Regions from separate parts of the Streptomyces callyspongiae genome, predicted to be linked through region 2. Evidence: riboswitches for the same ligand, from Rfam matches in the RefSeq annotation. Region 2 holds a riboswitch; each other region holds the start of a gene.

Region 1 (3,345 bases), on a different contig from region 2:
GCCTCCAGCAGGCCGACGGCATGGACGTCAACAACCCCAAGGTGGCGCTCAAGCTGGCGCTGCTGGTCGTCGTGCTGGGCCTGGTCTACGTCAAGCGGGACGAGGAGCGCCTGGCCGCGCCGCTGTTCGCCACCGTCGGAGCCCTGACGACCGCGAACGTGTTCATCGCCGTCCTGTGGACCTGACCCGGCCGGTTCCGCGGAGCGCGGCGCCGACCGGGTCCGGGACGGGAACGATCGGGGAGGGTGGGCTCAGGCGGGGCGGACCGCGCTGTGGAAGGGCATGTAGTCGATCGACTCGTACTTGATCACGTCGCCCGGCTTCGGTGCGTGGATCATCTGGCCGTCGCCGACGTAGATGCCGACGTGGCTCACGTCGTCGTAGAAGAAGATGAGGTCGCCGGGTCGCATCGCGGAGCGGGACACCGTGGTGCCGATGTTCACCTGGTCGAAGGTGGTGCGGGGCAGTGACACCCCGGCCGCGGCCCACGCGGCCTGGGTGAAGCCCGAGCAGTCGAACGAGTTGGGTCCGGTGGCGCCCCAGACGTACGGCTTGCCGAGCTGGGCCTTCGCGAAGGCGATGACCTCGTCCGCCCGGGTGCTCGACGAGCTGCCGGTCGAAGTGCCGGTGGAGCTCCCGGAGCTCTGCTGCTGCTCCTGCCGCTCCGCCTCGGCGGCCTCGGCCCGGCGGCGCGCCTCGGCCTCCTTGCGCCGCTCGATGGCCGCGAGCCGCGCCTTCTCCTCGGCGGTCAGCTTCGACAGCAGGTCCCGTGCGTCGGCGAGTTTGCCCTGCACCTTCTGCTTGCTCTTCTTCAGCCGCTTCTGCGCGTCGGTGAGCGAGGAGAGCTCCTGTGCCGCCTCGGTCCGCTTGACCGCGGCATCGGTGCGGCGCTCCTCGAAGTCCCCGACGGCCTTCTTCTGGCGTGCCGTCATCCGCTGCATCACGTGCTGCTGGGTGAAGTAGCCCTGCGGGTCCTCGGACAGCAGCAGGGTGGCCGTGCCGGACATGCCGCCGGTGCGGTACTGGGCGGCCGCGTAGCGCCCGAGAGCGCGGCGGGCGTCGTTCACCTTCGCGGTGCGGCGCGCCACTTCGTCGAGGAGGTCGTCGACCTTCTTCCGCTTGTTCTCCGTCTTCTCCTTGGCCGCGTTGTAGCGCTGCGTCTGGGTTCCGGCCTGCCGGTAGAGCGTGTCGACCCGCTGCCGCACCTCTTCGAGGGTGGGTTCGTCGTCGTTCGGTGCGGCGACCGCGTGCTGTGCGGACAGCAGGCTGACGGAGGCCAGCGCGGCGGTGGTGACGCCTATCGTGCCGTTCCGCGAGGCGGCGGTCTGCAGAATGCTGGGTCGCGGCTTGCGATGGGAGGCCAAGGCCGACGGCTCCTTCCGGTCACCGCCTACCGGGTTAGCTGACGGGTTCGGGCCTGGAAGGCGGCCCTACGGCCCGGCGGGTTCCGGGCCGATTCACCCCGGGGGCGCCCCTTCAGCGGCGAAGGCTGCGCCCGGAGGAGGGTCCCCGGCTCCGGCGTGTGGTGTGCCCTGCGGGCACGCCGGACTCGGCGGAGGCCGTCCGTGCCGGCCTGTCACCGGCGAAGTTGCGGACTGCCTGGCACGGCACCGTAGCGAAGGTGTGGTGCCGGTGTGAAGGCGGTGACCGAAACGTCCGATATCTTTTTGTGACCTTCCGGAGGCCGCCCGGTGCTGTCCGGGAAGCGGCCTAGACTCGGACGACGATGAGCAGCCTCTTCGACGACAGTTTCCTGGCGGGTCTCGCGTCCGGGGATTCCGCCCCGCCCCACGGTGACGGGCCCGAGCCGCCCTCCGAGCACTCCGAGCCCGAGGAGGTGCCCGACGGCCTGTTCAGCGGGAGCTACGCGGGCCGCGGCGGGGACGGGCGGGACGCCTTCTACCGGGACGGTGCGCCCCGGCCGGTGGTCGACGTCGACGCCCTGCTGGAGGGGATGAACGAGCAGCAGCGCGTCGCCGTGCTGCACCAGGGGTCGCCGTTGCTGATCGTCGCCGGCGCGGGATCCGGCAAGACCCGGGTGCTCACCCACCGGATCGCGCACCTGCTCGCCGCCCGGCACGTCCACCCGGGGCAGATCCTCGCCATCACCTTCACCAACAAGGCGGCGGGCGAGATGAAGGAGCGGGTCGCGGAGCTCGTGGGGCCGCGTGCCGAGCGCATGTGGGTGTCCACCTTCCACAGCGCGTGCGTGCGGATCCTGCGGCGGGAGAGCAAGAAGCTCGGTTTCACGTCCAGCTTCTCGATCTACGACGCCGCCGACAGCAAGCGGCTGATGGCGCTCGTGTGCAAGGACCTCGACCTGGACCCGAAGCGCTATCCGCCGAAGGTCCTCAGCGCGCGGGTGTCGAACCTGAAGAACGAACTGGTCGACGAGGAGGACTTCGCGGCCAAGGCGTCGGACGGGTTCGAGAAGGCGCTGGCAGAGGCGTACACGATGTACCAGGCGCGGCTGCGCGAGGCCAACGCGCTGGACTTCGACGACATCATCATGACCACGGTGCACCTGCTCCAGGCGTTCCCCGACGTCGCCGAGCACTACCGGCGCCGCTTCCGCCACGTCCTGGTGGACGAGTACCAGGACACCAACCACGCCCAGTACATGCTGGTGCGGGAGCTGGTGGGCACCGGCACCGGGCCGGGGGAGGAAGGCCCGGGCGAGGACGAGGAGGCCGGACCGGGGCGAAGGATGGCCGAGCTGTGCGTCGTCGGCGACGCCGACCAGTCCATCTACGCGTTCCGCGGCGCCACCATCCGCAACATCCTCCAGTTCGAGGAGGACTACCCCGACGCCACCACGGTGCTGCTGGAGCAGAACTACCGCTCGACGCAGACGATCCTCTCGGCGGCCAACGCCGTGATCGAGCGGAACGAGAGCCGGCGGCCGAAGAACCTGTGGACACAGTCCGGTGCCGGTACCCGCATCACCGGCTACGTCGCGGACACCGAGCACGACGAGGCCCAGTTCGTCGCCGAGGAGATCGACCGGCTCACGGACGCGGGCGAGGCGACCGCGGGAGACGTCGCGGTGTTCTACCGCACGAACGCGCAGTCCCGTGTGTTCGAGGAGATCCTGATCCGGGTCGGCCTGCCGTACAAGGTCGTCGGCGGCGTGCGCTTCTACGAGCGGCGCGAGGTCCGCGACATCCTGGCGTACCTGCGGGTGCTGGCGAACCCCGAGGACGCCGTCCCGCTGCGGCGGATCATGAACGTGCCGAAGCGGGGCATCGGGGACCGTGCGGAGGCGATGCTGGACGCCCTGGCCGCCCGGGAGCGGATCACCTTCCCGCAGGCCATGGCCAGGGTCGACGAGGCCTACGGCATGGC
Region 2 (3,345 bases):
TGTTCAACGCCCGCGGGCGCTTCGGGTTGCGGTGCGTGCGGCCGGGAGCCGGTCGTGCTGCCGGGGACGTGCCCGTGTGGAAGCCTGGGGAGAGCGGACCGTACCCGCTTCGCGAAAGGAGCCCGCGGTGGACGAGAAGGTGCCGCAGGAGGCGTTGCTGTCGCTGCTGTCCGACCGGAAGCAGGGGGTTCTGGTGACCCTGAAGCGGGACGGACGGCCGCAGCTGTCGAACGTGCTGCACGCCTACGATCCGCAGGAGCGGATCGTGCGGGTCTCGGTGACCGCGGACCGGGCCAAGACCAGGAACCTCGCCCGGGACTCCCGGGCGAGCTACCACGTCTCCACGGCGGACGGCTGGGCCTGGACGGTGGCGGAGGGCGACGCGGAGCTGTCGGAGATGGCGGCGGATCCGTACGACCGGACGGTGGAGGAGCTGGTCGACCTCTACCGGGCGATCTCGGGGGAGCACGCCGATTGGAGCGAGTACCGGGCGGCGATGGTCGACCAGCGCCGCCGGGTGGTGCGTCTGCACGTGCGCCATGCCTACGGGCAGCTGCGGCGCTGAACGGGGAGGTGCCGCCTGCCGGGTGACGGGGCGGCGGGTGCCCGCTCTGCCGCGGGTCCCTGCCGCGTTGCCGGAGGAGACCGGCGGCCCTGGTGTCGGGGGGTATGCACCAGGGCCGCCGGAGTCCGGGAAGGAGGGGACGTACCGTCCCCGGTGACCGCCGCCCCGTCCCTTCCGGAGACGAGCGCTGCCGTGGGGGAGGACGACGCGGTCCCGTCCGGCGACGGGACGGCGGTCGCGTCCTCGTGGCGGGACGCGATGTGGGGGGTGGAGTGTGCCGGACGGGACGGGGGCACCCGTCCGGCTGTCGTGGGGGGCCATGCGGCCCGTCAGATGCCGAGGCCCTTGCTCCGCAGCCAGGCCAGCGGGTCGATCGGGTCGCCGCCGCCCGGCCTGACCTCCAGGTGCAGGTGGGGTCCGGTGGTGTTGCCGGTGGCCCCGACGTTCCCGATGACGTCCTTGGTGGTGACCTGCGTACCGACGGAGACGTTCATCGACGACAGGTGGCAGTACCAGACCTCGGTGCCGTCCTCGAGTTCGAGCACGATCCGGTAGCCGTAACTGCCCGCCCAGCCGGCTTCCTTGACGGTTCCGGCATGGACGGCGGACACGGGGGTGCCGGTGGGGGCGGCGAAGTCCTGGCCGGTGTGGTCGGCCGTCCACATGCTCCCGGCGGCTCCGAAGCCGGAGGTGAGGGTGTAGGAGGTGACCGGTGCCGTGTAGCTGGCGGCCAGACGTGCCAGCCGCTCCTGCTCGGCCTTGCGCGCGGCTTCCTCGGCAGCCTTCCGCTTGCGTTCCTCCTCCGCCTTGCGCGCCGCCTCCGCCTTGTCCGCGGCGGCCTGGGACGCCTGCTGCGCGGCGGCGTTCTCGGCCTCCTCGCGGGCGGTGGCGTCGGCCGCGCTCTGCTGCTGTGCGGCCTGCTCCAGGATGCGGGCCCGCAGCGCGTCGCCCGCATCGGTGTCCGTGGTGGTGTCCGCGCCGGTGTCGGGGGCGACCGCGGTGACGGACGTCAGCGGCGCCGGGGACGCGACCGTGGCGGTGCCGTTCTCGTCGCCGCCGTCCGGGACGAGGCCGGCGAGACGGTCGGGCAGCTCGCCGGCGACGGACCCGGCGAGGGAGTCGAGGTCGGGCACGGACATGGCCGCGGGCCGCTCCTTCGCTCCCGCCATGCCGCCCGCTCCGACCGCGGCGATCATGCCGACCCCCAGCACCGCTCCGCTGCGGGCCATGCCGCCGCGCTGCTTCGCCACGCGGTGCCGGCCGCGCACCGGGCGCACGGACTCGGCGGTCGGATTCCACTCGCCGTAGGACCCGTCGTCCTCGGGGCCGTAGGCCCAGTCGGACGCGTCCGCGGCGTTGCCCTCGGCGTAGGGAGGCAGTCCCGTCAGTGTGTCGTCGGAGCCGCCGGTGCTGCCGCCGGTCGGGACGACCTGCGGGAAGGACGTGGTGGGGCCGGTGTGGCCGTACAGGCGCGCGGGCCCGTAGGCCTCGGGTGCTCCGCCGGCCTCGGGGGCGAATCTGGTGGACGCCACGAGGGCGCTCTCCTTTCCTTCCTTCGCGCCTACCGGGTTAGCTGACGGGTTCGGAGCAGGAAGGTCTCCTACGTCGGGCCCCGGCTGGGGCCGTTCGATTCACCCCGGAGTTGGTGGTTCCCCGGCTCCCTCGATGCTTCATCCGCACGATGCGTCCGCGCGGTGAAACACGTGAAGGATTAGGCGACAGTGCACGGAGCCGCCTGGTGTGACGGCAGTGACGACCGCGCTGCGTTATCGAACGTTAATAGACCTGGCTCGGCGATTCCAAGCCCGTCCGTCGATTTTGCCGATGCTTTGACGGGGACGCTTGACTCATCGGACGCCATTACGGACACGCCGACACCTGGCGTCAGCGTGCCGGCTCCGAGGGTGATCACAGATCCGTCACGTCGTGCACCCATGAGGAGGCGTCACTTCCGCCCGTGCGGCGCCTCGCGCACCGGGCGGTCCGGCCGGGTCGGTGGCACGGCCGTGCGTCACAGGATGCGCACGCGCTCCCAGGCCGGGCCGCCCGACGCCGCCCCGGAATCCGGCAGTTGGGCGGTGGACGTCTCGCCGCCGCGGCCCGGGGACGCCCCGCCGCTCCCGGCAGCGCGGTCCGACCGGCTCCCCTCTCCGTACCCCCAGCCGTCGGGACGGCCCTCGCCGCCGCCGTCGCCGTACCCGGAGACGTGCGGCTGGGTGCCCGACTGCACGACGGCGGAGAGGTGGCGTGCGGGCCGCCCGTACGCACCGGAGACGTCCCGCGTCCCGGTCTCCTGCGCGGGCACCGCCTCCGCGAAGGAGCCGAAGGCCCCCGGCGCGACGCCGTACGGATGGGGCGCACGATCCTCAGCGGGCCACCGGCCCACCTCGGCCATGCCCGATGCGCCACTGTCGCCCCGGAGTCCGCCGGGAACGGCCCGGCCCGCACGCGCCCACTCGCGCACCAACGACTCGTAGATCGGCGTGGGCGCAGTCCCCTCGGCAGGCGGCGGCGACGGACGGGAAACCGTTTCCCCCGACCACGGCACCGGCGACCACTGCGTGAGCATCACAGCCATGCCGGGACCAACGAGCCACCCCGCCACCGGGTCACCCGCCCGGATCAGCCTGCTCACCCGCACGGGGGCGCCGGGCGGCGGTTCACCCGTCCATCCCGCCGAACCGGGCAGTCCCACGGCCCGGGCAGCACCGTTGCGGCACCGGAGGCCACGAAAAGCGGAACCCGGAACACTGCCACCGACAACGGCCGACGACAGGCGA
Region 3 (3,345 bases), on a different contig from region 2:
TGGCCTCGGCCCGCGACCGGCTGGGCCTCGACCGGTTCCGCCCCCGCGTGCAGCCCGGATTCGTACGGAACCGGCTGATCGACGAGGTGTACCTGCCGCTCGTCGGGGACGCGCTGGCCCGCCAGATCGGCACGGCGGGAGCGGACGGCGGGGCCGCGGGGCAGGGCATGCTGCTGCTGTTGTCCCCGCCCGGCTACGGCAAGACCACGCTGATGGAGTACGTCGCGGCGCAACTCGGCATGCTCTTCGTGACGGTGGACGGGCCGGCGCTCGGCCGTCGCACCACCTCGCTCGACCCGGCGGCGGCACCCGACGCGGCGGCGCGGCGCGAGCTGGAGAAGATCGACCTCGCGCTGCGCCTCGGGGACAACGTGCTGCTCCATCTGGACGACATCCAGCACACCTCGCCGGAACTGCTCCAGAAGTTCATCCCGCTGTGCGATGCGCAGCGGCGGATCGAGGGCGCCGACCGCGCCTACGACCTGCGGGGCAAACGGTTCGCCGTGTGCATGGCGGGCAATCCGTTCACCGAGTCGGGCGGCCGCTTCCGTATCCCGGACATGCTGGCGAACCGGGCGGACGTGTGGAACCTCGGAGACGTGCTGGGAGGAAGGGAGGACCTGTTCGCACTGAGCCACGTCGAGAACGCCCTGACCGCACACCCGGTGCTGGCGCCGCTGGCCGACCGGGAGCGGGAGGACCTGGACCTGCTGGTCGGGATGGCCGAGGGCGACCCGGGCGCGACCGCCGACCGTCTCGTCCACCCCTACGGCCCGGAGGAGCGGCAGCGCGTCGTCGCGGTGCTGCGCAACCTGTTGCGGGTGCGGGACACCGTGCTGCGCGTGAACGCCGCCTACATCGCGTCGGCGGGAGAGGCGCAGGAGTTCCGTACGGAGCCACCCTTCCTGCTCCAGGGGTCCTACCGCGACACCAACCGGTTGGCCGGACGTCTCTCCGGAGTCATGAACGACGAGGAGCTGGAGCAGCTGCTCGACGACCACTACGCGGCCGAGGCGCAAGCGCTGGCCTCCGGCGCAGAGGCCGCGCTGCTGAAGCTGGCGGAGCTGCGGGGACGCCTCGGCCCGGCCCAGCGGACCCGCTGGGCCGAGCTCAAGCGGGAGTTCGGGTAGGGCGCGGGCGGGGTCCGCGCGCGGCGGTCACCTGATCACGAGTTGCTGCCCGGGCAGGATCAGGTCCGGGTCGCCCCCCACGACGGAGCGGTTGTCGCGGTAGATCTGCTGCCAAGTGGTGCCGTGGGCCGCGGCGATTCCGCTGAGGGTGTCGCCGGAGCGCACGGTGTAGGCCGTGCCGGACGACGCGGGCCCCTGGGTGTTCTGCTGGGGAGCGGACGGTTGCGGCGGCGCCGGTTGCGGGGCCGTCTCCTGGGGGGCGGGCGGCTGGGGAGCGGGCTCCGGCGCCACGTCGGCGGACGGTGCGGTGGAGGTCAGACCGCCCTGGCTGCCGCAGATCGGCCAGGCACCCGGCCCCTGCATCTCCAGGAGCTCCTCGGCCACACTGATCTGCTGGTTCTTGGTCGCCAGGTCGGCACGCGAGGCGTACCGGGTGCCGCCGGCCGCTTCCCAGCTGGACTGGGAGAACTGGAGGCCGCCGTAGTAGCCGTTGCCCGTGTTGATTCCCCAGTTGCCGCTCGACTCGCACTGGGCGACCTGCTCCCAGGTGTCCACGGAAGCCGCTCTGGCGTTCGATGCCGAGATCAGGGGGAGGGCGAACGCGGCACCCGCCGTTCCGGCCAGAGTGGCGATGCGGGCACGCGTACTGGAGAGACGAGCGCGATACTTGCCAGTGAACAGCATGATGTCTCCTCACCGACGCCTGCGAGGTGAGCTGTCGGGCTCGGGCCGGAGAGTGCCCGTCCGTCCGCTGCCGCGGGCGGATACGCCCCGAGCCGCTCCCTCCTTCGGGTGCGGCGGCCTACCTGGGTCCCCCGCTCCTGCCTACGGCGCTCACGCGACGGAGTTGCCGCGACCGCCGGCAGGATTCGGCGTGACGGTCGCGGTGCCCGTCAGGTGACGAGCGATGCGACCGTAAGCACATCGGACCGGAGTGTTCAAAAACCGACATTCGGGGTGCGGAGTTGGTGTCGCACCTGTGGCGCCAGGCGTTCGCGCTGGTGGGTGCGGCGTGTCGGCAACAGGGGGCGCTCGGCGGGACGTCACCCGGGTGGGCGCAGACCGAATGCGACGCGCCACTGGCGGTCCTGACGCCGCGTCGATCCGACACCGAGGCGTCCGCCGTGTGACGAACGTGTGTGGCGCGGGGGTGCCTGCTCTCAAATTCTCGATGTGAAAACGGGCACGAACGGGCATATGTCGACGTCTCGGGTGGCCCGGGGCGTGAAGGTGCGTTGACCGCTTCGCGGTCGATCTGTAACGCTACGATCGCCATGGGCGGAGTGGTCGCCGTCCATGGAGGCACCCTGTTCGGGGTGGCCGGCAGGGGGAGAACCAAGGATGGAAGGTGGCAGAAATTACCGAGTGAAGTCTGCTTCCTCTTGAACTTGTGTGCCGGCACTGGGGGTCGGAGAGGTGACTCTCCGCGGCGTTTCGACGGTACGGGCCAGTGTACGTTCGCATTCACATGCCTGGATTTCGGTTGCCTCGATGCGTCGGGAACGGCCGGGGTCTTCGCGGGGAGACCGAGCAGTGACAATTCGTATCATTGTGGCCGACGATCGACGCCTCATCGCGGAGACCCTTTCGGGAGCACTCGCGCAGGTACGGGGTTTCGAAGTCGTGGAAACGCTCGACGACAGCCGCCAGATCATTCCTGCGGTGCGGCGCACCAAACCGTCGGTTGCGGTTCTGGGGGTTTGCGAGCCCGCCGGGAACGAGATCCGGCTTGCCGATGAACTCCGCGTCGCCGTGCCCGGCTGCGGAGTTGCCGTCATCACCTCACGTCCGTCCAGGGAGGTGATGAGACGTGCTGCGGGCGGCGCGTTCAGCGTGATCCCGAGTCATGCGCGACTGAACCATCTGATCCATGCGATCCGGGGGATCGTGGCGGGCTGTCACACGATCGACCCGTCGCTCCTGAGGGCGCGGCGCACCGGTCGTCCGCTGAGCGAGCGGGAGAGGGAGGTGCTGCGATTGACGGCTGACGGAGCTCCGATCAAGGAGATAGCGGCCGAGCTCTACCTGTCTCCCGGTACCGTCAGGAATGTCACCTCCAGTGCCATCAAGAAGCTCGAGGGCAGAAACCGCTTCGACGCCGCTCGCATTGCCGGTGGCCGCGGCCTGCTGTAGAGCGTCGCCTCTCTCGCTGCTCGGGAAATGACGATAGCGCATCCCCCGGATGAATGACCCTTCCGGGGTGACCTCTGTCACG
Region 4 (3,345 bases), on a different contig from region 2:
GTCGCCGGCACGGTCGGCGGCTCGCAGTACGGCGTCGCCAAGGACACCGACATCGTCGGGGTCCGGGTGCTGGACTGCGCCGGTTCGGGCAGCACCTCGCAGGTCGTGGCGGGGATCGACTGGGTCACCGAGCACGCGGCCAAGCCGGCGGTGGCGAACATGAGTCTCGGTGGGGGTGTCGACGGAGTCCTCGACGACGCCGTCGAGCGGTCCATCGACTCGGGCGTGACGTACGCGATCGCCGCCGGCAACGGCAACATCCTCGGTTGGCCGCAGGACGCCTGCGACTCCAGCCCGGCGCGGGTGCCGGCGGCGATCACCGTCGGCGCCACCGACCGGGAGGACCAGCGCGCCTCGTTCTCCAACTACGGGACGTGCGTCGACCTGTTCGCACCGGGCGTGGACATCGTCTCGGCGTGGAACGACGGCGGGAGCGACACGCTCAGCGGCACCTCGATGGCGACCCCGCACGTCACAGGCGCCGCAGCGCTGTATCTGTCGCAGCACCCCTCCGCGGGGCCTGCGCAGGTGCGGGACGCCGTGGTGGACAACGGGACGGCCGGTGTGGTGGGCGACCCCCGCACCGGGTCGCCGAACGTGCTGCTGTACTCGCTGTTCTGAGCCAGGACGGCGACGTCCGATCGCCCCGTCGCGGCCGGTGGGCCGCGGCGGGGCGATGCCGTGCGAGGGGCGGTGCGGCCGCTCAGACGGACAGCGGCACCTCGTGGATCTGTGCGGCGGGGTGGCCGGTGCGCTCGTGGACGCGCTGCACCGCCTCGCGGGAGGGTGCCTCGGACAGGCAGTAGACGACTCCGGCGTCGGGGTCGGCCCAGGCCCGCTCGAAGTGCACGTTCTCCTCACCCTCGATCGCCAGGTCCGCCTGGTGGGCTTCCCTGAGCTGGTCGGCGGTGATCCCCTTCATCCCTTCGTGGACGTCCATGAACCTGGCCATGACGATGCACCTCCGAATTCGTGCGTGCCCTTCCATCGTGCTCCCGGACACCGGCGCACGGCCACTGCCACGGCCCGGCACCGGAACAGAGGACTGTCTCGGGACACCCGGCCGCAGCACTGGGCGACCGTCCGCTCACCCGGCGCGAGCGATCCGGATCAGGCGCGCGCGGACTCGCACACCGAAAATCAACCAAAGGCCGCAGGGCGGACATGCCGGCCCTCGGTGGTCGCGCCCGGCATCCGACGTACCACCGGACACCAACACGCGGAAATAATCGGACATACGACGCACACTGCGGCCCTGTGGCTGGACTCACACGACCCGGTACCGCTTCTTCGGGAACCGAGGAGACCCGCGCCACCTTGATTCTCAATTCCCTTTGCACGCAGACCGCTTAGGAATCGGAAGCACAGAGCCCCTCTCACGCTCGGAAAAGACGCCGTTGCATAGCGTCCACAAGTTCCCCCGCCGGAAGATCGGAAAGGCGAAACAGGGCATTCCCGCCGCTTGTCTCCGTCAATTCGGCTGTGTTCCTATGTGCTCGCTTCCGCACGACATGGCGGGAGCTCCGCACCCGGAACGCCGAATCCTGCCGGCCGGTGGCGGAAAGCGCAGCAATCAACAGCGGCAGGAGCGGGGGAACCAGGTAAGCGCCGTACCGCACTGCGGTCCGGCTTGGGGTGAAGCCATGCCTCGTCACGCCCACGCGGGACGGGAATTGGCCGGGCACTTCTTCTCGCCCGAATCCGACAGCTCACCTCGCAGGCGTAAGAGAGGAATCACGCCCATGTCCCGTGGACGCCACCGTCGCCCGCGTATCCAGATCAACTCCCGTCAGCTTTCCCGCCTTTCCGCCGTGCTTGTGGCAGGCGGGGCGCTCGCCGCGCCCCTCGCCGCTGCGGGCACCGCGCAGGCCGCCCCGCAGGGCGCCCAGCACGCCGCTGCGGCCGGCACCGTGAAGACCTCCGCCAAGGCCGAGCAGCAGGCCGCGGAGACCTACACCGTCGCCAGCGGCGACACCCTCTTCCGGATCGCCGAGGCCCACGAGGTCGACGGCGGCTGGCAGAGCCTCTACAAGGCCAACAAGGAAACGGTCGGCGACAACCCCGACCTGATCTTCCCCGGCCAGGAACTGACCCTCGAGGCCGCGCCGGCCCCGAAGAAGCAGGGCGGGGACGAGCAGTCCTCCGCCTCCACGGCGAGCGCCGACCAGGCCTCCTACCCGGACAACCTGGACGGCTGGATCCGCGAGGCGCTGTCCATCATGCAGGAGAACGGCATCCCGGGTACCTACGAGGGCATCCACCGCAACATCATGCGCGAGTCCAGCGGTGACCCGAGCGCCATCAACAACTGGGACATCAACGCCCAGAACGGTACGCCCTCCATCGGGCTGCTGCAGGTCATCAAGCCGACCTTCGACGCCTACCACGTCGACGGCACGGCCTGGGACCAGTACGACCCGGTCGCCAACATCGTGGCCGCCTGCAACTACGCGGCGGACCGCTACGGATCGATCGACAACGTCAACGGCCCCTACTGAGCGGACGCCGCAGACGACACCGGGCTCAGGCCGCTTCCCCGTCCCGGCGGGGAAGCGGCCCGAGTCGTTCCCGGGCGCCCTCGCAGGCGTCCTCCCGGCCGTCGGCACACCGGCACACCGGCCGGCGCGATTCAGTCCGGCAGGGCGGACGAGCCGCCCGCGTCACCGTCGTGGTGAAGGGGCATGCGGCCGCCGGTCAGCGGCCGGCCGGATCCGCCGCGGCGCGACGCCACCACCTCCGCCGCGATGGACAGCGCCACCTCCTCCGGCGTCCGTGCCCCCAGGTCGAGCCCGATCGGCGAGTGCAGACGGGCGAGTTCGGCCTCCGTCAACCCTGCCTCCCGCAACCGCGCGAGACGGTCGGCATGGGTGCGGCGCGACCCCATCGCTCCGACGTACGCCACGGGCAGCCGGAGCGCACGCTCCAGCAACGGCACGTCGAACTTCGGATCGTGGGTGAGGACGCACACCACGGTGCGCTCGTCGACGGCAGTCCGGTCCAGGTAGTCGTGCGGCCAGCCGACGACGACCTCGTGGGCCTCCGGGAAGCGTTCCGTCGTGGCGAACACCGGCCGGGCGTCGCAGACCGTGACGTGATGGCCGAGGAACCGGCCCGTCCGCACCAGTGCGGCGGCGAAGTCGACCGCGCCGAACACCAGCATCCGGGGCGGCTCGACGCTGGACTCCACCAGGAGCCTGACCGGCTCGCCGCACCGGCTGCCCTCTGCCCCGACCTCGAAGGTGCCGGTGCGTCCCGCCTCCAGCATCGCCCGTGCCTCGGCCGCCGCGGTGCGGTCCAGTTCCGGCGGGCCGCCCAGGGAGCCCGAGCGGGCGGCGCCGCGCGGCG

Evidence for each region. A riboswitch is a leader RNA that binds a small molecule or an ion and turns the genes downstream of it on or off. The one in region 2 is predicted to bind cyclic di-AMP.
Region 1: linked by a shared signal. The riboswitch ahead of ACL06G_RS17590 (C40 family peptidase) and the one ahead of ACL06G_RS18300 (M23 family metallopeptidase) in region 2 are both predicted to bind cyclic di-AMP.
Region 3: linked by a shared signal. The riboswitch ahead of ACL06G_RS04680 (LysM peptidoglycan-binding domain-containing protein) and the one ahead of ACL06G_RS18300 (M23 family metallopeptidase) in region 2 are both predicted to bind cyclic di-AMP.
Region 4: linked by a shared signal. The riboswitch ahead of ACL06G_RS14130 (transglycosylase SLT domain-containing protein) and the one ahead of ACL06G_RS18300 (M23 family metallopeptidase) in region 2 are both predicted to bind cyclic di-AMP.

What each region holds. Positions count from the first base shown of each region.
Region 1 is NZ_JBJZOM010000018.1:38,585-41,929, reverse strand. Features, by position in the region: gene ACL06G_RS17595 (hypothetical protein) at 1-185, shown strand, start outside; gene ACL06G_RS17590 (C40 family peptidase) at 252-1,364, opposite strand; cyclic di-AMP (ydaO/yuaA leader) riboswitch at 1,373-1,531, opposite strand; gene pcrA (DNA helicase PcrA) at 1,727-3,345, shown strand, end outside.
Region 2 is NZ_JBJZOM010000019.1:77,966-81,310, reverse strand. Features, by position in the region: gene ACL06G_RS18305 (PPOX class F420-dependent oxidoreductase) at 128-565, shown strand; gene ACL06G_RS18300 (M23 family metallopeptidase) at 895-2,097, opposite strand; cyclic di-AMP (ydaO/yuaA leader) riboswitch at 2,110-2,267, opposite strand; gene ACL06G_RS18295 (hypothetical protein) at 2,577-3,143, opposite strand.
Region 3 is NZ_JBJZOM010000004.1:86,572-89,916, reverse strand. Features, by position in the region: gene ACL06G_RS04685 (DNA repair ATPase) at 1-1,130, shown strand, start outside; gene ACL06G_RS04680 (LysM peptidoglycan-binding domain-containing protein) at 1,158-1,814, opposite strand; cyclic di-AMP (ydaO/yuaA leader) riboswitch at 1,816-1,973, opposite strand; gene ACL06G_RS04675 (response regulator transcription factor) at 2,664-3,263, shown strand.
Region 4 is NZ_JBJZOM010000012.1:135,478-138,822, forward strand. Features, by position in the region: gene ACL06G_RS14120 (S8 family peptidase) at 1-621, shown strand, start outside; gene ACL06G_RS14125 (SCO4226 family nickel-binding protein) at 704-952, opposite strand; cyclic di-AMP (ydaO/yuaA leader) riboswitch at 1,556-1,738, shown strand; gene ACL06G_RS14130 (transglycosylase SLT domain-containing protein) at 1,743-2,498, shown strand; gene ACL06G_RS14135 (XdhC family protein) at 2,630-3,345, opposite strand, start outside.